DNA from 2 places in the Bacillus sp. DU-106 genome. Region 2 is predicted to be linked to the other one. Evidence: riboswitches for the same ligand, from Rfam matches in the RefSeq annotation. Region 2 holds a riboswitch; the other holds the start of a gene.
The links. Region 2 has a riboswitch for cyclic di-AMP ahead of C3Y97_RS03905 (SipW-dependent-type signal peptide-containing protein). Riboswitches for the same ligand answer to the same signal wherever they lie in the genome.

Region 1 (15,095 bases), 980 kb from region 2:
GAGAGGGATTACATATGGAGAACAATTTAGATAGAATCAGAGATCAACGTCTAAAAGATCGGGTAGTTACACCTGAAGAAGCTGCTTCCTGGATTCAAAGTGGAATGACTTTAGGCTTAAGTGGGTTTACACGTGCAGGTGATGTAAAAGCAGTCCCATTTGCGCTTGTAAACCGAGTTAAGAATGATGAATCTTTTAAAGTAAATGTTTATACTGGGGCTTCTTTAGGATCGGATGTAGACAAATTATTTGCTGAGGCAGGAATTTTAGGGAAAAGATTACCTTTCCAAGCTGACGCTACTATGCGAAAAGGAATTAATAACGGAGACTTTTTATTTGTGGATCAACACTTGTCTCATACAGCAGAGTTACTCCGTGCTGACGTTCTGGATATAGATTTCGCTATTTTGGAAGCGGTTGCGATTACAGAGGACGGAATGATTATTCCAACCACTTCAATTGGAAATTCCTTAGCGTTTTCCTTAAATGCTAAGTCTATTATTATTGAAATGAATATGGCTCAATCCGCGCAATTAGAGGGGCTACATGATCTATATGAACCAGGTAAACAAGGGGAGAGGCTTCCAATTCCGCTTGCGAAAACAGATGACCGAATTGGAACAATCGGTATTCCAATTGATCCTGAAAAAGTAAAGGGAATTGTGTTTACGAATCAATTGGATTCGCCATCGACAATTGTTCCTCCGGATGAAGAAACTGTTATTATGGCACAGCATTTAATAGAATTCCTTCGAGAAGAAGTCAAAGTAGGCCGATTAACAAATCGTTTAGCGCCGTTACAATCAGGAATTGGTTCAGTGGCTAACGCCGTATTGCATGGAATGTTAGATTCAGAATTTGAAGATTTAGAAGTATATTCCGAGGTTTTACAAGATGCAGTTTTTGATCTTATGGATGCTGGAAAAGTCAATTTTGCTTCTTGTTGTTCTATCACGCTTTCTGAAGAGAAAATGCAACAAGTATTTTCTAACTTTGAAAAATATCGTGACAAATTAATGATGCGTCCACAAGAGATTTCCAATCATCCTGAAATCATTCGTCGCCTTGGATTAATCTCAATTAATACTGCATTAGAATTAGATATATACGGAAATGTTAACTCTACTCACGTTTTAGGTACAAAAATGATGAATGGTATTGGTGGGTCTGGTGATTTTGCAAGAAATGCTCGCCTAGCTATCTTTGTTACTAAATCAATTGCGAAAGGTGGTAACATTTCAAGTATCGTTCCTTTCGTTTCTCATGTAGACCATACTGAACATGATGTAGATGTTATCGTCACTGAACAAGGGTATGCCGACTTAAGGGGACTTGCGCCAAGAGAAAGAGTGGAACTTATTATTGAGAATTGCACACATCCAATGTATCGTGATCAACTACGTGCTTATTACGAAGAAGCAAAAACAAGAGGTGGACAAACTCCTCATATTTTAGAAAAAGCTTTTTCTTGGCATACGAACTATGCTAAAAATGGAACAATGCTTGAAGCGGTAGTAGAAACTGTATAGGTTTGTATCGTACGAAATAGTAAAACGAATGAGTGAGCTTGAAGATTAAATTTTAGAAAAAGAGAACGCCAACTTTTAGGGATGGCGTTCTTTTTCTTTAAAAAAATTGTTGAAAATCGTACTGATTATAATAAAGATTTATAAAATTAATTTCTAATTTATGGAAATTAAAGGTTTTTTTGAAGTGCTTTCCGAATCAATTTAGTAGTGTACATATTGAAAGTGAGGAAAAAGAATCATGAAGATAAGAGAAGTATTATTAAGTGAAGCAAATGAATTAAGTGAACTCGCACTACATTCAAAAGCAACGTGGAATTATAGTGAAGAATTCATACTTGCTTGTAAGGAAGATTTAACAATTACGGAAGAGTACATAAAAAATAATTTTGTATATGTTTTAGTAAACGATAATGCGAAGATTGGTTTTTTCTCATTTTTACGTAATGATAAAGCTCTCGATTTCTTGTACATTCATCCTCATTACAAAGGAAAAGGTTACGGGAAAATACTTTGGGAGTATGTAATAGAAAAAGCCAATGAACTAGGATTAAAAAGTTTTACAATTGATAGTGATCCGAATGCAAAAGGATATTACTTGAAAATGGGAGCACAGTTAATAGGAGAGACACCATCAACTGTCTTTAAGGGTCGTTTACTGCCTCTTTTGAAATATGATGTGTAAAACTATTAATAGTAGGGGAAGATTAGAATGGATGATGTAAAGAAAAAGCAAATATATGAGGCGTTAATAAGATCTTGGTCAATAGAAACAAGTTCAAAGTGGACAATTGAAAATCCAGCAAAGGGACAGTGTGGTGTAACGGCTCTAGTCGTTCAAGATATATGTGGAGGGAAAATTAAAAAGACAAAAATAGGGTGCGTGTGGCATTTTTATAACTTTATAGATGGGCAGAGATTTGATTTTACAGAGACTCAATTCAATGGGAAATTGAATTATATGGATGAAAAGTCAAATTGGGAAGAAGCATTTGCAGATACAAATGAAAAACAATATAGCATTTTGAAGGGAAAAATAACGAAAGAATTAAACTTATCTTTTGACTCTTAATCTTTAATAAGTTACTATAATGGTGGTAACTTATTAAAGGGAACTTCATAGAGTTGAAAGGGGAAATACTTTTGAAAACAACTTATGTAAACGCTACAATTGTAACGATGAATGAACAAAACGAAGTGATAGAAAATGGATATATCATTGTAGAAAATGATCAAATTATAGATGTAAAGAGCGGAGAATTTGCAAATGATTTTAAAGTAGATGAAGTAATTGACATGAAAGGAAAGTGGGTTTTACCAGGGCTTGTAAATACACATACACACGTTGTAATGAGTCTCCTAAGAGGTATTGGCGATGATATGTTATTACAGCCGTGGCTTGAGACGAGAATTTGGCCACTGGAAAGTCAATTTACTCCCCAAATTGCGGTCGCTAGTACGGAATTAGGATTACTTGAGATGGTGAAAAGTGGTACAACATCATTCTCTGACATGTTTAATCCAATTGGAGTAGATCAAGACGCAATTATGGAAACGGTATCAAGGAGCGGGATGCGAGCTGCTGTTTCAAGGACTTTATTTAGCTTCGGAACGAAAGACGATGAAAAGAAAGCGATTGAAGAAGCTGAGAAATATGTGAAGCGTTACTATAACGAAAGTGGCATGTTAACTACGATGGTTGCACCACATAGTCCATATACATGTAGTACAGAATTGTTAGAAGAGTGCGCACGGATTGCAGTAGAGAATCAAACGATGGTTCATATCCATCTTTCTGAAACAGAGCGTGAAGTACGTGATATTGAAGCACAATATGGAAAACGTCCAGTAGAATATGCAGCGAGCTGCGGATTGTTTAAACGCCCAACAGTTATTGCACACGGTGTAGTATTAAATGACGATGAGCGTGCATTTTTAGCAGAAAATGACGTTCGAGTAGCTCATAATCCGAATAGTAATTTAAAACTAGGTTCTGGTATAGCGAATGTAAAAGCGATGCTAGAAGCAGGAATAAAAGTAGGAATTGCAACAGATAGTGTTGCATCTAACAATAATTTAGACATGTTTGAAGAAATGCGCATAGCGACTTTATTACAAAAAGGTATTCACCAAGATGCAACAGCATTACCAGTTGAAACAGCTCTTTCTCTTGCGACAAAAGGAGCTGCGGAAGTAATCGGGATGAAACAAACAGGGTCACTAGAAGCTGGTAAGTGTGCTGATTTTATTACGATTGACCCGTCTAATAAGCCGCATTTACAACCAGCGGATGAAGTGTTATCACACCTTGTATATGCTGCTAGTGGAAAAGATATAAGCGATGTAATTATTAACGGAAAACATGTCGTTTGGAATGGCGAATGTAAAACGTTAGATGAAGAGCGTATTATATTTGAAGCAAGTCGTTATAAACGAGGTTTGCAAAGATAGATAATTATGTGGCAGTTGAAAAAGCTATCCTTTTAAAAGGATAGCTTTTTTCTTGAACGAATAAATATTCAAAAGAATGTCGCATCTTTCTGTTAGTATTTCTGCTATAATATATTACGCTTTATAATATTTTATATTTAAGGAGAACAACTCATGAAGCGAAAAAAGAGCCATTTAATGGTAATGGCACTTGTTACATCTTTATTATTAACAGCTTGTAATAATAAAGCGAATAAAAGTGATACAGAGGTTAAAAAACAAGTGTTAAATGTAACAGTATCAGAAGAAATTCCTTCTCTGGACACTGCGAAAACAATGGATGGTACATCAGCCCACGTTATGCAGAATATATTTGAGGGGTTATATGTATTAAATGATCAAGATCAGCCTATTCCAGCAGTAGCAAGATCGTTTAAAAGAAGTGAAGATGGTAAGAAATATACATTTGATTTGCGTAAAGATGCAAAATGGTCAAATGGAGACAGTGTGACAGCAAATGATTTTATATTTGCATGGAAACGTGCAATTAATCCTGAAACGGCATCTCAATATGCATACATGCTCTTTTATGTGAAAAATGCGAAAGAGATTAATAAGGGAACAATGCCTCTTGATGCACTTGGGGTTAAAGCAATAAATAATTATACGTTAGAAGTTGAACTCGAACAGCCAGTTCCGTATTTTTTACAGTTGTTAGCACTACCTATATACTTACCACAGCATGAATCATTTTTGAACGAACAAGGAAACAATTATGCATTGGAACCTAGTAATCTCATATATAACGGTCCATTTGTATTAGAAAAATGGAAGCATGAACAAGAGTTTCAATTAAAGAAGAATGCTACATATTGGGATCGAAAGAAAGTGAAATTAGACGAAATAAACTTTCATATCGTAAAGGATACAATGACAGCTGTAAATTTATATGAAGCCGGAGATTTAGATCGAGTACCTATTAATTCGCAAGTTGTAGACAAGTATAAAGGGAATAAGGAATTACATATGTCGAGTGATCCTGGAATTGCTATGCTTCGTTTTAATGAAAAAAATAACGCGTTAGCAAATAAAAAGGTGCGTCAATCTATTTCATTAGCGTTAAATAAAGATGATTTCGTTGCTCACTTTATTAATAACGGAGCAAAACCTGCAAGTGGACTTGTACCAGTTGGTCATGTAAATGAAGTGACTGGTAAAGATTTTAGAAAAGAAAATGGAGATATTTCCTCATATGATTTGCAAAATGCGAAAAAACTTTGGGAAGAAGCGAAAAAAGAGCTTGGGGTAGAACAAGTAAACCTAGAGTTCTTAACGTTCGAACAAGATAACGCAATACGTATGGCAGAATATATAAAAGGTGATTTAGAGAAGAATTTGCAAGGGTTAACGATACAAATTAAACAACAGCCATTTAAGCAAAAATTACAGTTAGAACAAATAGGTGATTACGATATAACTATGGCAAATTGGGGACCTGACTATAAAGACCCAATTAGTTATTTAGAGTTATTTACGACAGGGAATCCGAATAATAAAATGAATTATTCTAATGTTCGTTACGATGAATTAATAAAGAAAGCGAAAACGGATTTTGTACTAGATACGGAAAATCGATGGAAAGCGTTGCGAGAAGCCGAGCAGGTATTATTAGAAGATGCTGCGGTGGCGCCGCTTTATCATATTGGCTCAGCATATGTACAAAAGGATTATGTAAAAGGAATTGAAAAGCATCAATTTGGTGGTATTTATACTTATAAGAATGCTTATATTGCTAATGAATAAATACAAAAAACCTTACTTTTTAAAAGTAAGGTTTTTTACACATGAATTCTATTAAACCGATTTTAATAAAGCGTAAAAATTCGTATCATATGGGATATCATCTTGATACATATAATTTTTTAGAACTCCTTCTTTTTCAAAACCTAGTTTTAATAGCACTTTATTGGAAGCTTCATTTTCAAGAAATACAATTGCCCCAATCCGCTTTAAATGAATCGTATGGAAACCGTATGATATAACCTCAGAAACAGCTTCAGTCGCATATCCTTTTCCCCAGTGTTCAGGCAAAAAGGCATAACTTATATTGGCTCGTTTATGCTCAGAAGACCAATCGTGAAAACCAATGGTACCGATGAGTTCTTTCTTGTCTTTTAATTCGATTCCCCATTTTATACCGTTTCTTGCATTGTAACTCAACTTAAAGTTATGAATGATTTGTTTCACTTGATCAACATCTTGTAACGGTTTTTGGCCATAATAGCGCAGTACATTAGTATTAGAAAAGCATTGTAGTATACGCGGTGCATCTTCTTCGGTAAGTTCTCTTAAAATAAGTCTTTCAGTTTTTAATAAAGGAAACATATTTTCGCTCCTTTTCACATGAAAATAGAATGTATTTGTTATTATATAATTTAATCTGAAAATAAAGATTATTCAAGGTGTAAGGAAGTTATTGGCTGGAAATAGATTATAAAATTTATTTTAAAAAGACTTTATAGGATTAATACAAATAATGAAAAAAAGGGTACTCCAAATTAAAATTGGAATACCCTTTTCTCATTACCCTACAAATGTTTGATACAGTAAGAAGATATTTAAAACGATAACGAGTGCTGCAATTATCCAAGCGATAAATGTTGTTATACGGTGGTTAACGAGTGCACCCATAATCTTTTTGTTACTTGTAAACATAATAAGTGGCACTAGTGCAAATGCAATACCGAATGATAAGACGACTTGGCTCATGACTAGAGCGTAAGTTGGATTTACACCTAAAGCGATAATAACTAATGGTGGAATCATTGTAATAAATCGGCGTAAGTATAACGGAATATGCATGCGAATGAAACCTTGCATAATAATATCACCCGACATTGTACCGACAGAAGAGCTAGATAGTCCTGCTGATAAGAGCCCAATTCCAAACAAAGCAGCTGATACAGGACCTACTAAGTTGGTAAATTGAGTGTAAGCAACATCTAAATCTTCAACGTGCAAGCCGTTTTTAAAGAATAGTGCAGCAGCAACAATTAACATACTTGCATTAATTGCTCCAGCAATAACCATTGCAATAATAATATCGATAAATTCGAAACGAAAAATCTTTTTCTTTTGTTCGTCAGTTGTTCCGACCACACGGCGTTGTGTTAATGCAGAATGCAAGTATATTGCATGCGGCATAACTGTCGCACCTAAAATCCCTGCTGCAAGTAATATACTGTCTACACCTTGGAATTTTGGAATAAATAGTCCTGAAAGAAGGGGACTTAATTCTGGTTTTGCATAAAAAACTTGAATCCCAAAAGCAATTACTACAATGAAAATCATTCCTGTAATAATAGCTTCTAGTGGACGAAATCCTCTACGTTGAAATTCAAGGATAATAAATGATCCGGCTGCTGTAATTAAAGCGGCAGGTAGCATCGGGATTCCAAATAGTAAGTAAAGCCCCAATGCAGCTCCAATAAATTCCGCTAAATCTGTAGCCATAATAACTAGTTCACCTTGTATCCATAAACCGATAGACACAGGCTTTGGAAAGTTTTCACGAGCTATTTCGGGTAAATTGTTTCCTGTAGCAATTCCTAATTTAGCTGATAAAGTTTGGATTAATACAGCCATTAAGTTAGAGGCGAGTATAACCCATAATAGTAAATATCCATATTGTGAACCAGCTGCGATATTTGTAGCAAAGTTGCCAGGATCAATATAAGCAACGGACGCTATAAAAGCGGGTCCTAAAAATGGTAACAGTCTTTTCCAGCCTTTTGTTTCTCCACTTAAAGCTAAGTGAGCTGATTGTACGGTTGTACTTTCAGAAGGGAGATGTTCATCTTTTGTTATATCTTTATTCATAGTAGTTTTCCCCTTTAAAATGTTAACTTGATGAAATTATTGTATTTATTCTTACTCATTATTTCAATACATTTAAATATGTTATATGATAATTTCATTTGAACACGAAAGTTTCCTTAATGCAAATTATATGCCTTTATGCAATGGATGGTGTGATAACGTAAAATGAATTGGGAGTTTATGGTGTGATGACGTGGGGAAACATAATAAATTAAAGGGGCAATTTTGAAATTTATGTGAACATAAAGCCGATAATCCAGCATATTAATTGATGGAATTGCATTTGTATGATATATAATATATTGGGATTACAACATAACCATAGTGTTTTGATGTGTAATCTTGTTTTTTATTTTTGTTAACTGATAGAAAATAGTATAAAGAAAAGAAAATGGGATTCATTTTCTTATTATATATGTTTTGATATGAACGTTAACTTATACATGATTTTAAAAATTAGATAGGTGGTAGAAATACATTGGCAACTACAAAACCATACAGAGTATTACTATATTACATGTACACAACAATTGAAAACCCAGAAGAATTCGCGGCAGAGCATTTAGAATTTTGTAATTCACTTGAATTAAAAGGAAGAATTCTTGTAGCGAAAGAAGGTATTAACGGAACTTGTTCTGGAACTGTAGAACAAACAGAGAAATACATGGAAGCAATGAACAATGATCCACGTTTTGACGGTATCGTATTTAAAATAGATGAAGCTGATGGTCATGCATTCAAGAAAATGCACGTGCGTCCTCGTCCAGAGTTAGTTACACTTCGTCTAGAAGATGACATTAACCCACACGAAATAACTGGGAAGTATTTAGAGCCAAAAGATTTTTATGAAGCAATGAAACAAGAAGATACAGTTATCATTGATGCACGAAATGATTATGAGTTTGATTTAGGTCACTTCAAAGGTGCGATTAAACCTGATATCGAATCATTCCGTGAATTACCAGATTGGATTCGTGAAAATAAAGAAGTACTTGAAGGTAAAAAGATTTTAACTTATTGTACAGGCGGAATTCGTTGTGAGAAGTTTTCTGGTTGGTTAGTTCGTGAAGGCTATGAAGATGTAAGTCAGCTTCACGGCGGAATTGTAACGTACGGAAAAGACCCAGAGGTACAAGGTGAGCTTTGGGATGGACAATGTTACGTGTTCGATGAGCGTATTGCTGTACCAGTAAACCAAAAAGAACATGTTATCGTTGGTAAAGACCACTTTACAGGTGAACCTTGTGAGCGCTATGTAAACTGTTCAAATCCAGAATGTAATAAGAAAATTTTATGTTCTGAAGAAAACGAAGCGAAATATTTACGTGCATGTTCTCATGAATGTCGTGTAAGTCCACGTAACCGCTACGTAATACAACATGAATTAACGGAAGAGCAAGTAGCTGCTGCATTAGAGCAAATCGAAGCAGGGAAGTAAACTGAATTCGTATAATAAAAGGGGTACTCCAAGTTTTATTTTGGAGCACCCTTTTTTTATTATCCGGTCCTGTCATTTGTCGGTAAGTCGATATATTAAAAAAATCGCTGATATATTTCGAGTTGCGCCGATATAATCGGAAAATCGCTCATAAAAATTTCACTTACTGCAGCGCACCAAGAATTTGAAAATAACCTTTTTTAATTTTTATCTTCTTTCTCTTTAACGGCAGAAAGTACAGTTTGTTTTACCCAAGCTTTTCTTCGTTTATGTTGTAGACCCCATTGGTATAAACTTTGGGCTCCTAAAATAAGTGAAATGACAATGCCGCTAATCGCAATTAATAGAGCGAAAAATTCAAGAGGTGACGATATTTTGTTTGAATCGGTGTTTCTTAAAAGGTCAATCATAGTAAACCCTAACATTTGGCCCACTACAGAGTAGAGCGTTAAAATTAACAATAAGAGGCTATCTTTTTTAGAGGCGACATTTTCTTGATATTTAAACAAACTATCAAGATTTTGTTTCGCGTTCGAGTATAGAACCTCAATATTAAAAAGTTTTCTTAAACGAAAGAAAATATCTTCACTTTGTGATTGGGATACTAATTCTAAAGAAAAATAATTAGCAGTGAACGAATTGATCGAATAAATTAATTTCTCTATTTCATTAGTATCTTGTTCAATGTTTAGCTCAGCATAGGCGTTAGCCATTTTTAATAAAACAATTTTATGGAATAGGTTTAATAATAAAGCGTAATAAAATTCTCCGTACATTTGACTAGCAAGTTTAGCGATTTTACGTTCTCCTTCATTTGTTACACATGTAAAAATATGTTCTTCCATTATGAAATAACGATTTGGAGCCCATCTCTGGTAAGCGTGTTTTTTTAAATAGTCATGAATGTAAGGAAGGTTATTTGCGCTCACATATGGCTTACCATCACTTGTTAATCCGGAAAGACTAGAAGTACGATAAACATCCACTTCATTAAGCTCCATACCTTCTTTTAGTGACAATAAAGTTTGGACGTACATTCTTTGGTCTTCGAAGAAAGGGAAGGTTTGAAAGTATGAACTTCTTAATCTCTTCTTTTCAAAGAAATCAGTTACGCCATGAAATAAATAACCAAAAATGAATTTTTCAACTTGGGAATACTTTTTTCCGTTACATTCAATACAAATAGTTTCATTTGTATCATTTTTAGTTTCAAGTACACGGAAGCGAGCAGCGAATTCGATTGCTTCAGATAAAGTCATGTTTGGAGCAGTGTTTACTTCTGTTCGAATTGTTAAGAAGCCAAGTTCATAAGGACAAAGTGTTACATCAATAGAGTGTATCTTGAATGGGATTGAAATACGGTTTGTTGTTAAATGTCCAGTTAAGTTAAGGTCCTTTGAATAACGTTGCAAGCCCTTTTGATGCTCTGAGTGAGGAAAGAGAATTTTATTTGTAAATGAAAGATAGTATGCTTCCATATTTTGATGTGAAACTTTAAACTCCCCATAATATGTATTTTCATCATCGAGATGATCGAGCCGAAAAGGACGAAAATCGTTTTTTTGTAAGAAAGGGAACATCTCTTGTTCATATCCAGCTTTAAACGAAAACGGGAATATAAATTGAAATATAGCTGTTGCTACACCTTTTTCCTCAATTGATTGTATTGCCTCCATCTACATTGTGTCCTTTCCATATATGCTATAGAAACAACATGCCCAAATTTATTTGAAAATAACCACTCTTTTATACTCAATTGAGAGTGAAAATTCAGCTTATTTAGCAGAGGACATGTATAATGTTATGTATACTAAAAGTTATAAAATTTTATTTTGAAAAGGGGGATGCTGTATGCGGATTTTAGTATTAGGCGCTGGTGGAGTCGGAGGATTTTTTGGTGGCAGATTAGTCGAAAAGGGAGAAGATGTTACATTTCTTGTTCGTAGTAAACGGAAAAAACAATTAGAGGAAAGAGGACTTGTAATCCGAAGTGTTAACGGGGATTTTTCCTTTCAACCGAAATTAATAACGAAAGAAGAGAGAACTTCTCCATTTGATGTCATTTTATTTTCAACAAAAGCGTATCACTTAAACGAGGCAATTCAAGATTTGAAGCCGTTTGTTGGCGAAAATACTGTAATCATTCCATTGTTAAATGGTATCGCTCATTTATCGCTATTACAAAAAGAATTCGGCGAAGAAAAAGTAATTGGCGGTTTATGCTTTATCGAGACGACGTTAAACGATCAAGGAGAAATTGTACAAACTAGCGCTGCCAACAGACTTGTGTTTGGAGAAATTAAGTCTCAAAATTCAGAGAGAGTAAAGCATATTTCTAAAGCATTTGCAGGTACGAAATCTAGTTTTGTTTTAAGTGAAAATATTACGCAAGATATGTGGCATAAATATTTATTTATTACTGTAATGTCCGGTGTGACAACGTTAATGCGTGCACCAATTGGACCAATCCGTGAAAGTGAAGGCGGCCGTGATTTTATCCGTAATGTATTTGAGGAATCTGTACAAATCATGAGAGTATTAGGAGCTCCAATAAAGGTTAATATTGTCCAGGAACATATGAAAACAATTGATAAAATTTCGTATGATATGAAGTCATCGATGCAACGTGATATGGAGAAGGGTTCGTTTATTGAAGGGAAGCACTTGCAAGGATATTTACTGGATGTAGCAGAGCAATTTTCTATAGCGGCACCATTATTAGGCACTATATATCAAAATTTAAAGGTGTATGAAGAGATGGCCTTTAACAGATCTGTAATAGAATTAGATGTATGAAAAAATAAAAAAGATAGCAATATATAAGTGTATTGCTATCTTTTTTATTTTTTGTATGACAAATTATTTATTTCTTTTCGTTCTATCTGTCAAATTTATTTCCTGTTCACGTTTACCATATAACTGATTAATTTCATTTGCTACTGCATCTAAATATGAATCGGAAAAAATAGGCTTCTTTTCTTTAGACATATGGGTCTCCTTTGCGGATTTTTTAGTATTCATTATGTATATTTCTCAGTGGATTATGCGCAATCATTTTAATTTTTTTCTTATTAAAAATTTTTGTTTACTTTTTGAAAATAAAGGAGTATTATAATCCACAGTTTCAATTTTCTAAATCGCTGAAACCGCATGGTACGGGGGACCCGTTTTTACGGATTAGTACATAATCCGATGGGGTGAATCCTTGAAAAGGTAGGGCTACTCATAGGCCCGAATCCGACAGCTAACCTCGTAAGCGTTATATTGAGAAGGAAGGTGGAGCTTGTGCGACAAAAAAAATAATGTCTACAAGTCTATTTCGCTATGGCTTGTAGACATTTTTTGTTTTCTGAGGAAATCGTTTACTGGCTGTAACAAGCAGTAAAGTTCGTACAAAATTATTGGAGAGTGGACAGCATTGGTTTCATCTATTAAAAGATTTTTAATTGGAAGACCGTTAAAATCAACGGAGCTTGGAGAACAGAAGCTTAATAAAACGAAAGCTTTAGCTATTTTATCTTCTGACGCATTGTCATCAGTTGCTTACGGTCCAGAGCAAATTTTAATTGCTTTAGCAGGTGTTGGAGCGATCGCTTATTGGTATTCCATTCCGATCGCTGTTGGGGTATTAGTATTATTGACAGCCCTTATTTTATCTTATCGTCAAATTATTTTTGCTTATCCGCATGGCGGGGGAGCGTATGTTGTATCAAAAGAAAATTTAGGGATGAATCCAGGCTTAATTGCTGGAGGATCTTTATTAGTTGACTATATTTTAACTGTTGCGGTAAGTGTGTCCGCTGGTACAGATGCAATTACGTCTGCATTTCCTAGCTTACATGCACACAACGTAATTATTGCGGTTATATTTGTTATATTAATTACGATCTTAAATTTAAGAGGAGTAACGGAATCAGCTTCCGTTTTAGCATATCCTGTTTATTTATTCGTTTTAGCATTATTTATATTAATTGGTGTAGGCATATATAATATTTTAACTGGTCATGTTTCACCCACTTTACATGCGCCGATTGGTACACCAGTTGCAGGGATTAGTTTATTTTTATTACTAAGAGCATTTGCATCAGGTAGTTCTGCTTTAACAGGTGTTGAAGCAATTTCAAATGCAATTCCGAACTTTAAAGATCCTGCGCCAAACAATGCTGCAAAAACATTGCTTGCAATGGGTGCATTACTTGCTGTGTTATTTTCAGGAATTGTGTTTTTAGCCTATTATTACGGAGTGACTCCGAGTAAAGAAGTAACAGTTGTTTCTCAAATTGCTGAACAAACATTTGGACGTAATTTCATGTACTATTTCATACAAGGTACAACAGCTTTAATATTAATTCTTGCTGCTAATACAGGTTATTCTGCATTTCCTTTATTAGCGGTTAACCTGGCAAAAGATAAATTCATACCGAGAATGTTTACGATTAGAGGAGACCGTCTAGGTTACTCAAACGGTATTATTATACTTGGAGTTGCTTCGATTATTTTAATTGTAGCTTTCCAAGGACAAACAGAACATTTAATTCCACTATATGCAGTAGGTGTATTTATTCCATTTACACTTTCTCAAACAGGAATGGTATTAAAATGGCTTCGCGAAAAGCCTGAAGGATGGGCTTTAAGATTAACGGTTAATTTAATTGGTGCAGTTATTAGTTTTATCGTAATGAGCATGTTCTTTTTAACTAAATTTGCACAAGTTTGGTCGATTCTTATTTTCTTACCAGTTATTATCTTCTTATTCCATCGAATTAAGAAGCATTATGATGCAGTGGGTGATCAATTAAGTTTAAAAACTTGTGAGCCTCTTATTCCAATTGAGGGGAATGTAATTGTCGTTCCTGTAGCAGGTATGACGCATGTAGTAGAAAATTCATTGAACTATGCGAAGTCTCTTTCGGCAGATCAAGTTATCGCTGTATATGTTGCTTTTGACAGAGAAGAAGAAAAGAAATTTGAAGAGAAATGGAAGAAGTGGCAACCTGAAGTAAGGCTTGTTACATTACATTCTCATTATAGAAGTATTATTCAGCCGCTAACGAAGTTCATTGATACAGTGCAATATAAGGCAAGTGAATCGAATTACCGCGTTACGGTCGTTATACCACAGTTCATTCCGAAAAAAGGTTGGCATAACATTCTTCATAATCAATCCAGTTTACTCATACGTGCGTATTTACTTTATAAAAGAAATGTTGTTATTACGACAGTTCCATATCATTTGAAAAAATAAGAAGATTTTTTAAGGATAGTTTCATGAAAATGAAGCTATCCTTTTTGTGTATATGCTATGCATAATTGCATATGGATTTAAAAATTATATTAATATAATTTTATCGGTTATTTGCAAGTAGTGTTTTCTGTTGTGATATGTAGATATTTCAATCGATAAAGTGAATCGGATTATATTTTGAAATAAGGACATGAAAGCTTGAAAATAAAGGGAATGAAAATACTTCTTTACGTTATATAAACAGCTGTGTTTAAATGACCTTACAGTACAAAACTTATATGAAAACAAAACGAAATTTCATATTTACGCATGTTGTTTAGTTTGAAATGAATAATATTTTTACGTAATATATTCACTATGTGAATGTGGGAATTTTTATAAAACAGAAAATTTATACAATATTATTCATACTAAACACATATGAAAAATAATAAAATGTTTTGTGACGATAAGTAAGTACTGTAGCAATACGAGAGAGGTGGTTCATACATGGATCACGGTGAGAACGTTCTCTATTTTAATCATCTCAAATTATGGGCAAGAAAATAGAATAATAAAATGCGATAGTAATAGTTGC
Region 2 (15,070 bases):
TCTATTTCTTTTAGACGAGCCAACTAAAGGTGTAGACATCGCTGCGAAACAAGACATTTTTCAATTCATTCGCAACATTACAGAAAACGGAAGTTCCGTAATTTATTTCACAGGAGAACAAGATGAAGCGTTGCATATCGCTGATCGCATTCTTATACTGGCAAACGGAGAATTTGTAGGTGAATACTTACCAAGCGAACTATCTCCTGAACAGCTTTTACATTTATCTGAAGGGAGCTATTCCATTGAATCTCGTTCATAAAACGAAAACTAAGAAACTATATTTACCTACTCATCTTTTTTATCAATTTAGTACAATTGCTATTATTATAGGTGTTACAATTTTTTTCTCTATCGTCAATGACTCTTTTTTAACATATAACAATATTAGTGATATTTTACGTTCTATCTCCATCGTAACGTTACTTGCAATCGGCGTTACCTTTACATTGATTGTAGATGGGTTTGATTTATCAGTCGGCTCTACCGCTAGTTTAGCAACAATTGCAGCTGCTTCTTGTCTCGTTTTATATCGACAAGAACTATTAGTTACACTCCTTGTTCCTATTCTTTGCGGATTATTAGTTGGATTATTAAATGCACTACTCGTTATCCGAATTAAACTACCTGATTTACTAGCTACATTAAGTATCATGTATATCGTCAATGGACTACACTTAACATTTTCAAAAGGATCTTCAATTTATGAAGGAATGTCCGGTGCAACAGGACATTTTATTCCATCTTTTTTATTTCTCGGTCAAGGTTCCGTCTTAGGAATTCCAGTCCCTGTCATTATCATGCTTACTGTCGTTTTAATTGCACATCTATTTTTAGAAAAAACAACGTACGGTCGTTTCTTTTATATGACTGGTGGGAATCGAGAAGCTGCTAGATTAGCCGGTATTCCTACTGATCGTTACCGTGTATATGCTTATATGATTAGTGGTTTACTAGCTTCTATTGGCGGCATTATTCTATGCAGCCGCGTTGGAACAGGACAAGTTTCAGCTGGTGCTCCATTATTAATGGATGCAGTCGCAGCTGCCTATATCGGTTACGCAATGTTCGGTGCCAAGAAACCAAATATAGTCGGAACATTCCTCGGCTCGGTATTAATTGGAATTATATTAAATGGACTCACAATGATGAACGTCCCTTATTATGCACAAGATATTATTAAAGGCAGCATTTTAATTACAGCTTTAGCCTTTTCATTTATTAAAAAGAAGCGTAAATAAAAAGTAGAGCATCGAATTCGATGCTCTACTTTCCCTTTGCAACAATCACACGAACTACTTTCAAAACAAGAAGTAAAAGACCGTTCACTATCGCTGCAACCCCTAAAGAGACCGATATCATCAGCTCTCCCATTCCATTATTCAATACAAACATAGCAGAAGAAATGAAAGCCAAAATAAACAATACTAACGTTGGTATATATTTAATAATAGGCTTCTTATATGACTTTTGTGAAAGAAGAAACGTAATTACCAACGTCATAATGAAAACAAAATATACTACAAATAAGAAAATCACACGAAAGCCTCCACTATTCCTAAACTATGAAAAAGATAACAGCAATTAAAAATTATTAATATTTCTCATTCATCTGTAATTCTTTACTATACTTTTGAATGGAAACTGACGAAACAACCATTACCATTCCTACACTAAATCCAATAAGCTGATCCAGTAGCATCTCATCATGTATGAGCCAGCGAAGTAGAAATACCCCTCCAAAAATAAGCATTGCAGTAAATCCGGTATGCCTAAGTCCTTTATATACATTTTCCATATGTATCACCTCTTCACATAACATTATCCATATTATACCATACAACCATCAAGTAACCTTATCGTCCTCTGACAATATGCAGCTACCTTTTGATCATGTGTAACAACTAGCACTGTTTTTCCTTCTTTATTAATCTCTTGTAAAATACTCATAATTTTTTCCCCATTTTCTTGATCAAGAGCACCAGTCGGTTCATCAGCAAGTATAATTTTTGTATCTTGTGCTAAAGCCCTTGCTATTGCTGTTCTTTGCTGTTCTCCTCCTGATAACTCGTAAGGATATTTGTTAATATGCCTCTCAAGCCCTACCATTTTCAGCATTTCTTTTGATATTTGCATACGTTTCTTATGAGAAATTCTTCTATATACAAGTGGAAGCATTACATTTTCAATAATCGTATAATCATCGAGTAGCGAAAAGTTTTGAAACACAAATCCAACTTCCGTGTTTCTATACTTATGATAGTTTTGCTTTAATGTACTCGTATCCATTCCATCTAAAAAATACTTTCCAGCAGAGGGGGTATCGATTAAGCCAATAATGTTAAGGAGAGTAGACTTCCCCGAACCAGAGGGGGCCATAATGGCTATCATTTCGCCTTTTTCTATTGTAAGATTAATATCTTTTAAAGCACTAAAATTATTCTTTCCAAAGCCCTTAGCCACATTTGCGAGCTGAATCATCTATAACACCTCTTTCATATATGTATTTTTTATTTTTAGTACATTGAAATAAATGATTGCATATATAACGAGGATCATTACAAGTGATAAAGCACCTATAACAACCAATGATTCTATAGAGACTTTTAACGTTCCAAAGAAAGATACTATACTATTTTCTAGCCCTTTCTGAATTTCAATTACTCCGCTATTCTCCCATTGAAAATACATTATTCCTATACATATCGCTAAAACGAATAGCAACATATACTCAATAATAAATGGAAGACATATTTGAAAAGTGCTTGCACCTAACGCTGATTTAATAGAAATATTTTTACGTTCCATATAAAGTGCTGCCATTGATGTCAATACAATAGATAGAAATGAAAAAAATAAGACTGTACCGCTTAATAATAAGGGGTATGACATATTATCAATACCTTGTTTTTCATTTTCTAACAATTTATTCGGATTTGTAACATAATACGAATAACCCTTACCTTCCGTTACCTTTAATACTTTCTTTTGAAATTCATTTATATTTATCTGCTCCTTTGTTTCTATAATTAACCCATTGTATAAAAGTTCTACACTATAGAACTCTATTTCTTCTGTTCCAATTGGTAAAATCGCCATGTCATCTAATAATGTAATACGATTATCCGATATTTCACCACTTCGAGGATATGTAAATGGTGAATTTTTTTTCTAAAAAGCCAATTACTTTTAGCTTCATTTTTCCAGATGGTATAACATCACCAATAGATACCTTTTCTATATAATTAGCCCCTAATATAACAGGTCTAATATCAAATACTGATTTATGAAATTCCGATTCCTCAAAATATCTGCCTTGTGAAATTCGTATATGAAAGTACTTATTAATATCTTTATCAACAATAAGAGTCTTTATCGTTCCATTTTCTTTTTTTAAACTAAGTGAATAGTTACGGAACAAATAATTTGTTTTATTTGTTATTGGTATCGTATTAGATAACCCTTGCATGAAATGTTGATAATCATTTTTTGCTTTTTCTTCGCTAAACAATGTTATATCTTGCGTCGCATAAAGTTCATAAAAATTTTTATGAGTCGATAAATTATTTGCTACCGTCATCATTTTTCGATATCCCGAAAGATTACTAACAAATTCTATTGCTGAAGAAAATGCAATAATTAAAGAAATTACTATAATCAAACTTGGTAATAACCGTTTTTTCACAGACCGTATAGAATCAAATATAAAAAACATGAAGACCTCCTACGTTCTTAAATGTTTTCCGGGATATATATTTATAATGTGCTTGATTGGAATTACAGTAACAAACATTGTAAGAAAAATTATAAAAACAATATTACATACCAATACATATGGTGTTAACGGTTTTAATAAGTATGTCTGAAAATACGTATGAATTGTTCCAGAAAACATTTCTAACACCAGAAAAACCAACAGCATCGCCACTAGAGAAATAAACAAAATTTGAATATATAGTTCGCAGTAAATAGATATATTAGAAGCACCTACTGCTTTTTTTAATGAAATCTCTCTTTCTTTTTTATAAATCCAAAATAAAACCGCAGAAATGCCAGAAACAATTGCAACAAGAATGAATTTATAATAATACTTATTTGCTGGATCTATATGTGTCACATGTAGTTCCTGAAGATCTCGTTCATTCAGTATTTGAACATCTCCCGAAAGCACTTCTTTACTCCTATCCATAAACTTTTTTATTTCGTTATGAATAGATGATGTAGGATTAACAACTGTTAATTGTAATTGTTTACTCGCGATAATACCTTTTTTAGATATAGTAGGTAAGTTTTGAAGTGGAACGTATATACCTGCTACACCGACGTCACTGTCTTTTCTTGATATAGTTCCTATTTTTTTATATGTATCATCAAATTCATATAACTCCTCTACATTCGTTTGATCGCCAACAACCATATTGTTTACATTTTCACGATGAAAATATTGTCCTTCAGAAATATATGGCTTCCAATAATAATCATCTTTTAAGTTCACAGCTATAATCTTTGTTGCCCCTGAACTATTTAATGCTTTTAAATGCTCTACATAAATATCACTTTTAACAAAAATATCTTGTATGAAAGGAATTATCTCTTCCAATTCAGTTGCATTCGCTATCGGAACAGTTAAAATTTGATTCTTCTCTGGAAAACCGATTTGAAAAGCAGATATAAAGTTTCGTTTAGATTCTGTTAAAAGTGCGGCTATTGATATAGAAAGAAAAGAAATAAAAAATGACATAAGGAGAATTAAGAAAAACAGTTTATTGCTTTTTATATTTTTAAAAGCTAGGTACATGTCTGTGCTCCTTTTAAATAAGAAGGAGATGATGAACATCTCCTTATCCAAATATTTATAAAGACAACTGTTTAATGCTTTTTACCACTGTAATCGTAAGTTACCATTACTATCAAAAGTACCTTTGTGTGTATCTTCTTGATAGTCATTATTTTCATTAGCATAATGCTCAGAGTATAGTCCTTTTGCACCAAAGGCGTTATATGCACCATTACTCACAGTTGCGTTTAATACTCTTCCAGATTCATGGGATCCTAATTTGTCTGAAGCGCTTTCAATATATGAATTATTTCCATTTGATTTAATAAAAGAAATTGCTACTGAACAACGAGATGCATTTTGATTCGTAGTAGTTTGAGCTCTATAAGATAGTAGGTTACCGCTTAGAGTTGGATAGAATGCACTTGTTGAGATTGATGTTGCTAATAATACTAAAGTCGTAATTGAAAAAACTTTTCCTTTCATTAATAATCACCTTATAAATTAAATAGTTTTGTAGCGCTACATCGTCATAATACCTCTCAAGTAAATTCTCCTCAATAAGACACCTCTATGTTTTACAAACTCTTTAAACACTTAAACATTCATACATTTTTAAAAAGTAACGTATAAGTAGCAATATAAAAAGGCTGCAGAGAAATTCTTCTCCACAGCCTAATATTTATTTTTGCAAGAACGCCTGCAAATCTGCAAATTGTCTCTTTGCATCTTCATAGCCTTGCTCATATAGATTTTGTAGTTTTGCTGTATCTTTTTCCATACGATCTACTTGAAGCGGTACTTCTGGACGAATAACAAATAAATTCCCAGCTTGTTCTTCTTTTTCAATATAGTGAAGTGTTTCATTATACACTTCATAACGATTTAGCATCGTGTTCACAAGGTTCGGATATTTTTTATAAGCTTTCGCAGCAATCCACCCAAATCTTGATTTTTTCTTTGCGTAACCATGATTTCTCGTTAAAATTACGACTGATTTTTTAAATCCATCTTCCTGTGCTTTACGAACTGGAATTGGATCAGAAATCCCGCCATCTAACAGTTGCTTACCACGATAATTTACTACTGGTGCAATGAAAGGCAATGAACTAGACGCTTGTAATAAATTTAGCGCATCATCATTCGTGCCTTCTTTTTCAAAATAAACTGATTGCCCTGTTTCACAATCCGTCGTTCCTACAAGGAAACGTTCCGGGCTATTAAAGTATGTTTCAAAATCAAACGGCACATGCTTTTCTGGGATTTCGTGAAAAATGAAATCCATATCAAATAGCTGACGTTTTCTCCATAAGTTTTTATACGATAAATATTTCGGATGTGATGCATAATCAATATTGACCGTTTTATTTCTATTTCTTTGTCTGGAAAGATACGACGCTGCATGACAAGCACCAGCTGATACACCGATTACATATGGAAAATATAAATCTTGTTCCATAAAGTATTCTAATATTCCGCCCGTGTATACACCACGCATACCGCCGCCTTCTAATACTAACCCCGTATTTTCAAGCATGTTACTCTCTCCTCTATATATATTGACTCTTTAATTATTCACCATGTTAAGTATCTTTTTCTATTATATATGAGTTCTTTCAGAAATTATATTTAAAAGACTTGAGAAAAAGGAGTTTTTTCTTCCAATTATATTTCCAAATGACCGGAGACATCCTTTATAAACCTTTGAATAAAGTCTTGCTCTTCTTTCGTATATCCATCTAAAAGTAACAACCACTTTTCTTCAGCTAGCTTATGCAATTTTTCATGAGCTTTATATATTTCATTCCCACTCTCCGTTAAGCTGAAGAAGATTTCTTTTTGATTATCTAACATTTGCATCTTCTCAACGAATTGCTTTTGAAACAACTTTGTACAAATTTTAGAGATTGCTCCCTTCGTCATGCCCATTTCTGTCGTAATTGCCGTTACATTCATCAAACCATTTTTTCCGATACATTCGATTACATGTAACTCAGATAAAGACATACTACTTACGCCTGTCTCACGAAGAAACTTCTCATTTTGTCGTTTTAAATGTTCTTCTTTTTTATGCAAAAGTGTACGAATGTCCGACAGTATTTCCATTTGCTTCGTTGCATGCTTCAATCCGTTCGCCTCCTAAGTTTCCAAAGAAACAATTTAACTATATACCATTTTAAAACCATTTTTTCATCTTTACAAGTAAGAAAATCATGTTAAAATAAATTTAGTTTCCAAGGAAACTAAAACACAAGGAGGTTAACAAGATGAAAAAATCTAAACTAACTTTCATTTTATATGTTGTCTGTATTAGTGCCTTACTCGGTTCCTTCGCTCAAAATATTTACACACCTATCTTACCGATGATTCAAAATTCTTTTCACACTTCTCTTTATCTTGTAAATGTAACAGTTTCACTTTTCACATTCGTTCTTGCAATTATGCAGCTCGTATATGGACCTTTAATTGATACAAAAGGGAGAAAATCTGTCCTTATCCCTAGTTTAGTCATTAGTACAATTGGTTCAATCGGATGTGCTTTTTCGGCAAACATTTATTTATTTCTCTTTTTTAGAGCTGTTCAAGCTATAGGAATAGCGGCTATACCTGTAGTTTCAGCAACGATTATCGGCGATTTATTTGAAGGAAAAGAACGCGGAGAAGCGATGAGCCTATACCAAATGTTACTTGCCCTCGCACCTGCAATGGCTCCTCTCATAGGTGGTTATCTTGGCAGTATAAATGGTCACTTATCTGTATTTCTCTTTTTATCTACACTTGGCATTATCTTATTAATTATAAACATTTCACTACTCCCAGAAACAAAGCCAAATATAATTAAACAATCTAAAGCACAAAAGAATTACTCTCTTATCTTAAAAAATAAAACTGGATTTTCTATTACTCTTATTGGCTTCATTCAATTTTGTATTTACTTTTGCTTTCTCGTTTTTTTACCGAGTATTTTAACAAATTCATTTCATTTAACTGTAAATAAAATTGGTCTTATGTTTGTACCAATGTCTCTTTCTATCATGCTAGGAAGTTTTTGCTACAAGTTTTTGCAAAAACGCCTCACAACAAAGCAAGCTTTATTTATTACGAGTTTCTTCAATATTATATGTGTCGTTTTATTCTCTTTCACATATAACATCAATATCCCATTCATCATTATCGTTACATCTTTGTACGGTTTTAGTATGGGACTTTCTATGCCAACTCACACTACTTTATTAACAGAAGAATTCGTACAAGAACGCGCAACAGCTATCGGTATGTACAACTTCATCCGCTATCTTGGTATGGGCACAGGGCCACTTATAGGTGGATTTCTTTTATTTAACCAAAATTACTTTTGGATTTTCTTCCTAGGCGCAATTATATTTTTACTTGTAATCTTATATACAATGAAAATGCTAAGTTTTCATTCTGTACAAAAAGCAAAATAGAGCCCCAAAAAAGGTCGGCTCTATTTTACCCTCTTTGATCCGCAACAATATGAATATCAATATACTTTGTTTGTCTCATAATTTCATTTACAATAGAACCTTTTCGAATTTCTTCCCACCGCGTTCTCGCTGATTGCCCAAGTAAAATTTGTGTTACTTGCAATCTTTTCGCGACTTCAATAATAACATCCGCTGGCTTTCTTCCCTTTGCTTCTTCTAATACAAAACTCGCATCAAATTGATTCGTGAGCGTCTTCCACTCTTCAATTGTTTGTTTTTTACCAGCTGAAAGAGAGTCTATATTTTCTCTTTCAACATTTAATACATACAATTCAGCATTTAACCGATCAGCCATGCGCCATCCCCGTCTTATTAATTTCTCCGCTGTTGAACTGTATTGTACACAAACAAGAATTTTTTCTTTTACGCCAATTGGTTCTATTACTGTTTGGCTAATTTTCTCGTCCATATCATCGGCCACCTCGCGAAGTGATAATTCCCTAAGTGCTCCTAAATTATTAAGCGTAAAGAAATTTTGTAAGCTTTGCTGAATTTTTTCTTCTTTATATATCTTTCCGTCTATTAACCTCTTCCGAAGTACTTCCGGTGTTGCATCAACGAGCTGAATTTCATTTGCTTTTTGTAAAATAAAATCTGGAACTCGTTCTCTTACTTTTACATTCGTAATTTGAGCTACAATATCATGAACACTTTCTAAATGTTGAATATTAAAAGCTGATAATACCGATATACCAGCCTCTAACAATTCCTGCACATCCATATAACGTTTTTTATGCTTAGAACCAGGAACATTACTATGCGCAAGTTCATCCACTACGACTACTTGCGGCGCGCGTTTTTTTATTCCTTCCACATCAAGCTCATAAAATACCTTTCCTTTATACTGTATTTCTTTCAAAGGAACTTTTTCTAAATCAGCAATTGCTTCTTCCGTCTCTTTTCTTCCATGCGTTTCAATTAAACCAATTACAATATCAATTCCATCTTTTTTCATTTCCCTTGCATCAAAGAGCATTTTATAACTTTTTCCTACGCCTGGAGCTGCTCCTACATATAACTTTAACTTTCCGCGATTTTGCTGACGAATATATTCTAAATATTCCTCTGGCGTTCGCCTTTGAAACTTCGGTTCATAATCATCTGCATACACAATAAACACTACCTTTCATTCGAAACAACGCTACCTCAATCCGTTAGATTGAGGTAGCACTGTTACTATTTCATTAATTCCTGTAATGCCAAATTTAGCTTTAAGACGTTTACGCGGGTCTCTCCAAATAAACCAAGCGCAGCACCTTCTGTTTGATCTTTAATCAATTGATTAAGTTTTTCTTTCGGAATATTCGTTAATTTCGATATGCGATCCACCTGCACAGAAGCTGCCTTCGGACTAATATCAGGATCAAGCCCTGAACCTGAATTTGTCACTAAATCTATCGGTACTTCTGTAACTGGAACGCTCGGATTTTGTTTCTTCCACTCTTCAATACTTTTCTCTACTCGTTTCTCTAAATCTGGATTAGATGGTGCATAGTTATTTGAACCAGATGCTTCAGCCTTATATTCAATACTAGAAACACGCCCTTGAAAATAACGTGGATCCGTGAAGTTTTGCCCGATTAATTTAGAACCAATCACTTCATTTTTATCATTATATATTAGACTTCCATCCGCATTATCCTTCATCACGGCTTGTGCAATACCAGTAACAATAAGCGGGTATACAAGTCCGCACAACACTAGAAATGTAAAAGTAATACGGATAATTGGTGATAGTATACTTTGTTTCTTCTCCATCTTTTTCCCCTCTTCCTTATATGAACAAGCCGACAATTATATCAATTACTTTAATTCCAATGAACGGAACGATAACTCCGCCAAGCCCATAAATAAGTAAGTTTCGGCTAAGCAATGCATTAGAACTCATCGGTTTATATGCAATACCTTTCATCGCTAACGGAATGAGTAATGGAATAATAACAGCGTTAAATATTAATGCTGATAAAATCGCTGACAGTGGTGATGTTAATTTCATAATGTTCAATGCCTCCATTTGCGGAATCGCAAGTGTAAACATTGCTGGAATGATTGCAAAATATTTTGCTATATCATTCGCAATACTAAACGTCGTTAAAGCACCTCGCGTCATTAACAATTGCTTACCGATTCCTACAACCTCAATAATTTTCGTTGGATTCGAGTCTAGATCAATCATGTTTGCCGCTTCTTTCGCTGCTGTCGTACCACTGTTCATCGCTAATCCAACGTCCGCCTGCGCTAATGCTGGAGCATCATTTGTACCATCACCTGTCATCGCTACAAGTTTCCCTTTATCTTGCTCTGCTTTAATGACAGCAATTTTATCTTCCGGTTTACACTCGGCAACGAATTCATCTACTCCTGCTTCTTTTGCAATGGTTGCTGCTGTTAATGGGTTATCCCCTGTACACATAACCGTTTTAATCCCCATTTGACGTAACTGTTCAAAACGTTCACGCATACCAGGTTTTACTGTATCTTTTAAATAGATTAAACCGTAAATACGATTATTCACTGCAACTACAAGTGGTGTTCCGCCCTCTTTTGAAATGAAATCTGCTTTTTGATTTACATCTTTCGGAATTGTTCCACCTTGTGACTGAACCCATTCAATCACGCTACCGACAGCACCTTTTCTCACTTTCGTTCCGTCCTGTAAATCAACACCACTCATTCTCGTTTCTGCTTTAAACGGAACAAACTCACCTTGTTCTGCAAGTTCTCTATTATATGATATAGATTTTCCCTGCACATACTCGATAACAGATCGACCTTCTGGTGTTTCATCTAAAACAGAACTAATAGCGGCCCACTTTCCAACTTGCTCAATCGTTTCATTTCCTACAGGCAATAATGTATGAGCCATTCGGTTCCCAAAAGTAATTGTACCTGTTTTATCTAAAATAATTGTATTAATATCGCCCGCAGCTTCTACTGCTTTCCCTGACATCGCTAGCACGTTAAATTTTGTCACCCGATCCATCCCCGCAATACCAATCGCTGATAGCAAACCACCAATTGTCGTTGGAATTAAACATACTAACAACGCTACAAGTACAGCAGTATCAATTTGAAAACCTAAATAATTTGTAAAAATCGGCAACGTCACAACGACGATTAAGAAAATAAGAGTTAAGCTCGTTAATACTGTATTTAAAGCAATCTCATTCGGCGTTTTTTGACGAGCAGCTCCTTCTACTAAAGAAATCATTTTATCGATAAATGATTCACCAGGATTACTCGTAATGACAATTGTAATTTCATCACTTACGACCATCGTTCCACCTGTTACGGAACAAAAATCACCGCCTGCTTCTTTTATAACAGGAGCTGATTCACCTGTAATTGCAGATTCATCTACAGATGCTAATCCTTTGATTACTTCGCCATCACTTGGAATCATTTCTCCTTGTTTTACGATAACAACGTCACCTTTTCTAAGATCAGTTGCTGAAACTTGGACAATGTCTCCATTTTCTTTTACTACATTTGCAAACACATCTTTCTTCGACTGCTTTAAAGAATCGGCTTGCGCTTTACCACGACCTTCTGCTAATGCTTCTGCAAAATTCGCAAATAAAACTGTAAATAATAGAATGAGAGAAACTGTTATATTAAACCATCCTGGTATACTACTAGAACTGCTTGGAAGAAAAGATAAAATGAACGTAATGATAAATCCAATTTCCACAACGAACATAATCGGATTCTTTATCATGACTTTCGGATTCAATTTCGCAACGGATTGCTTCATCGCATGTGTTACGATATCACGATCCATCGTTTTCGCTTGTCTAACTTCATCTTCTACAGCATGTATTTGTGACTCATTTAATTGTTTTTCTTTTACTACTACCGGTCTCATCATTTACCCTCCATTACTTCAATGTAAGAAATTCTGCAATTGGACCGAGTACTAACATCGGGAAGAATGTTAATGCACCGACAATTACAATTGTTCCGATGAAGATGCCACCAAATAAACTATTATCTGTACGGAACGTTCCGACTGTTTCTGGCACTACCGTTTTTTCTTTCAATGAAGCTGCCACAGCTAGCATCGTAATTAAACTGAAGTAACGTCCTAAAAACATAACTAAACCAGTCGTAATATTCCAAAACGGTGTATTATCTCCTAATCCTTCAAATCCAGATCCGTTATTCGCAGCTGACGATGTATATTCATATACCACTTGCGTCAAACCGTGGAAACCGGAATGAGAAATAGCATCCGTCCCTAAATTTGTTGAAAGAGCTAATGCCGAAAATCCTAAAATGAGCAATGGATGAAATAAAATCGTGACCGCGATTAATTTCATTTCCTTACCTTCAATCTTTTTACCTAAAAACTCTGGTGTCCGTCCAACCATTAACCCAGATATAAACACCGCGATAATTGCATACATAATAATGTTTACAAAACCTGCTCCAACGCCGCCATACACAGTATTTAACATCATATTTACAAGCGGAACTAAACCGCCAATTGGTGTTAACGTATCATGCATCGTATTAACAGCGCCTGTTTCAGCAGCTGTCGTTACCGTTGCGTATAGTGAAGAAAATACTGTTCCAAATCGTACTTCTTTCCCTTCTGTACTTCCTTGTACATGTTCGATACCCATTCCATTTAATGCCGGGTTCCCGTTTAGTTCAGATGTCGTAATCGTTATAAACCCTAGTAAAAATACCATAAATAGTGACACGAAAAGGATGCGGCCTTGTTTTTTATTTCCGACCATTCGTCCGTACGTAAATGGAAGTGCTGTTGGTAATAACATCATAAGCATCATTTGCAAAATATTACTCATTTGTCCTGGATTTTCGAAAGGATGCGTAGAATTTGCTCCGAAAAATCCACCGCCGTTATTTCCAAGTTCCTTAATGGAAACGAATGATGCAACAGGTCCACGTAAAATACTTTGCTTTGCACCTTCAATCGTTTGTGCTGTAACCGCCCCATCTAACGTTTGTGGTACGCCAAGTGCGACAAAAACTAGTGCCGCAATAAATGCAATAGGAAGAAACACTCTCGTTAACGCTCTCGTAAAATCAACGAAAAAGTTACCAAGTTCTTTTCCAGCAAGTCCTCTTATAAAAGCCATAACGAGCGCTAATGTCGTTGCTGGTGCCGCAAACATTAAAAATGTAATCCCGATTAATTGTGATAAATAGGATAAACCATTTTCACCGCTATAATGCTGTAAATTTGTATCAGCCATAAAACTAATCGCTGTATTAAAAGCGAGCGTAGGCTCCATCCCTTCAATATGTGCTGGATTTAGCGGCAGCACACCTTGTAATCTGAAAATGAAGTATACGACAACGATCATAAATCCATTTAATAAAACTAATGATAATGCGTACTGTTTCCACGTTTGATTGTATGCTTTTACACCCGTAATTTTAAAAATAAGTTTTTCAAAAGGCCCGAATACTTTATCTAATGTTTTGCTACCTTGAAAAGCTTTTTCTAAATAAATCCCCGTTGGCTTTGCTACTAAAATAAACAAGAGCATTGTAATAATGACTGCAACCCAAATCATAATGAATGATTCCCCCTAATTAAAACTTCTCTGGATTTAATAATGCATACACTAAATACACTGTAATTGCTGCGACAATAACCGATAAGACAATCATCATGATTGCTTTCCTTCTTTCACAACTTTATCTGACCAACTTGCAAGACTTGCCATCGATGCAACTAATAAAATAAAAATCCCGACCATTACAACATCTAACATAACTATCCCTCTCTTTTTGTTAAAATTTACCATTTAAATATTAAAAAAGAACACTGAGCTCTACTCAGTGTTCAAAAAATGAACAACAAAAAGTAAACCTCCTCTCTAAACGCTTACGAGGTTAGCTGTCGGATTCGGGCCTAAAGAGTAGCCCTACTTTCAAAACTGAAAGATTCACCCCAAGTGACGATGCACAAAATTGGTTCCCCCGCTCCATTTCTGGAACTCAGCGATTTTAGGTTTTTTTGGAAATTTTATGAATGATTTATGAGAGTAAATATACTCCTCTATATTTCACTTGTAAAGGGGTAAATTACTGAAAATAATAATATTTACATTCATTTAAACGCTTACATTGAAGATTATTACTGTTATTTCATCTATTTTCTTTATTTCTCTTTTCTTTTCTTAAAAATGACCTTTTAAATATGAAATAAAAAAAGCGAATGACATGAAGTGCATAGCTTGTTGCACTCAGCATTCGCTCTTTTTTATTCAACCTTTATTCTCCTCGTAAAAATGCACGTAAATTTCTCCCGCGAATATAAACTTGTGTCAATTCTGCATGTAGCTGCTCATACTCGGTAATATCTACCTCTAAATACAAAGCATCTTTTGATGGTAATATAATATACGGCCCTGGAAAAAGGGGATCGATCTGAACCAATTCTTGAACTCGCTCTACCGATACTGCCCAACGATTTGCTATATCTCCAAGTAATAGTACCTTCATCATTTCTTCCCCCGCCCTATTCAAAAAATAAAAAAGAAATATTATCACAATTTGTAAACACGACAAACTTAGCTCCAATGGTTTCATAGAGCCTCGCTGGATATCGTTTATTCCTTGTAACAACAGTAATAGGTGCTTGAAAAGAAAAGCGAATGTGTTCTGTGAAAAAACTAACGATTGGAAGCTCATCCCCTAGTAAAATCACCTTCTTAATACACTCACAAATACTAGTAAAGTCCTGCTCCTTACTACAACTATAAGTCCAATCAAACCCACAATTCCTAACTTCAGCCGCTATCTCTTC

Region 1: linked by a shared signal. The riboswitch ahead of C3Y97_RS09020 (APC family permease) and the one ahead of C3Y97_RS03905 (SipW-dependent-type signal peptide-containing protein) in region 2 are both predicted to bind cyclic di-AMP.

Annotation. Positions count from the first base shown of each region.
Region 1 covers NZ_CP026607.1:1,725,009-1,740,103, forward strand. Annotated here, with positions in the region: gene C3Y97_RS08970 (succinyl-CoA:acetate CoA-transferase ScpC) at 15-1,529, shown strand; gene C3Y97_RS08975 (GNAT family N-acetyltransferase) at 1,768-2,211, shown strand; gene C3Y97_RS08980 (YunG family protein) at 2,239-2,598, shown strand; gene C3Y97_RS08985 (bifunctional S-methyl-5'-thioadenosine deaminase/S-adenosylhomocysteine deaminase) at 2,652-3,977, shown strand; gene C3Y97_RS08990 (peptide ABC transporter substrate-binding protein) at 4,131-5,759, shown strand; gene C3Y97_RS08995 (GNAT family N-acetyltransferase) at 5,811-6,341, opposite strand; gene C3Y97_RS09000 (Nramp family divalent metal transporter) at 6,540-7,835, opposite strand; gene trhO (oxygen-dependent tRNA uridine(34) hydroxylase TrhO) at 8,314-9,273, shown strand; gene C3Y97_RS09010 (hypothetical protein) at 9,474-10,949, opposite strand; gene panE (2-dehydropantoate 2-reductase) at 11,125-12,069, shown strand; gene C3Y97_RS28255 (hypothetical protein) at 12,133-12,261, opposite strand; cyclic di-AMP (ydaO/yuaA leader) riboswitch at 12,402-12,547, shown strand; gene C3Y97_RS09020 (APC family permease) at 12,692-14,518, shown strand.
Region 2 covers NZ_CP026607.1:748,127-763,196, reverse strand. Annotated here, with positions in the region: gene C3Y97_RS03985 (sugar ABC transporter ATP-binding protein) at 1-262, shown strand, start outside; gene C3Y97_RS03980 (ABC transporter permease) at 246-1,241, shown strand; gene C3Y97_RS03975 (sugar ABC transporter ATPase) at 1,267-1,539, opposite strand; gene C3Y97_RS03970 (hypothetical protein) at 1,595-1,822, opposite strand; gene C3Y97_RS03965 (ABC transporter ATP-binding protein) at 1,831-2,481, opposite strand; partial or broken gene C3Y97_RS03960 (ABC transporter permease) at 2,482-3,715, opposite strand; gene C3Y97_RS03955 (ABC transporter permease) at 3,725-4,798, opposite strand; gene C3Y97_RS03950 (hypothetical protein) at 4,880-5,263, opposite strand; gene C3Y97_RS03945 (patatin-like phospholipase family protein) at 5,460-6,314, opposite strand; gene C3Y97_RS03940 (MarR family transcriptional regulator) at 6,443-6,904, opposite strand; gene C3Y97_RS03935 (MFS transporter) at 7,045-8,226, shown strand; gene kdpDN (KdpD-like non-kinase potassium sensor) at 8,252-9,406, opposite strand; gene kdpC (K(+)-transporting ATPase subunit C) at 9,463-10,044, opposite strand; gene kdpB (potassium-transporting ATPase subunit KdpB) at 10,061-12,151, opposite strand; gene kdpA (potassium-transporting ATPase subunit KdpA) at 12,165-13,832, opposite strand; gene kdpF (K(+)-transporting ATPase subunit F) at 13,852-13,929, opposite strand; gene C3Y97_RS03905 (SipW-dependent-type signal peptide-containing protein) at 13,929-14,033, opposite strand; cyclic di-AMP (ydaO/yuaA leader) riboswitch at 14,130-14,275, opposite strand; gene C3Y97_RS03900 (hypothetical protein) at 14,536-14,769, opposite strand; gene C3Y97_RS03895 (hypothetical protein) at 14,783-15,070, opposite strand, start outside.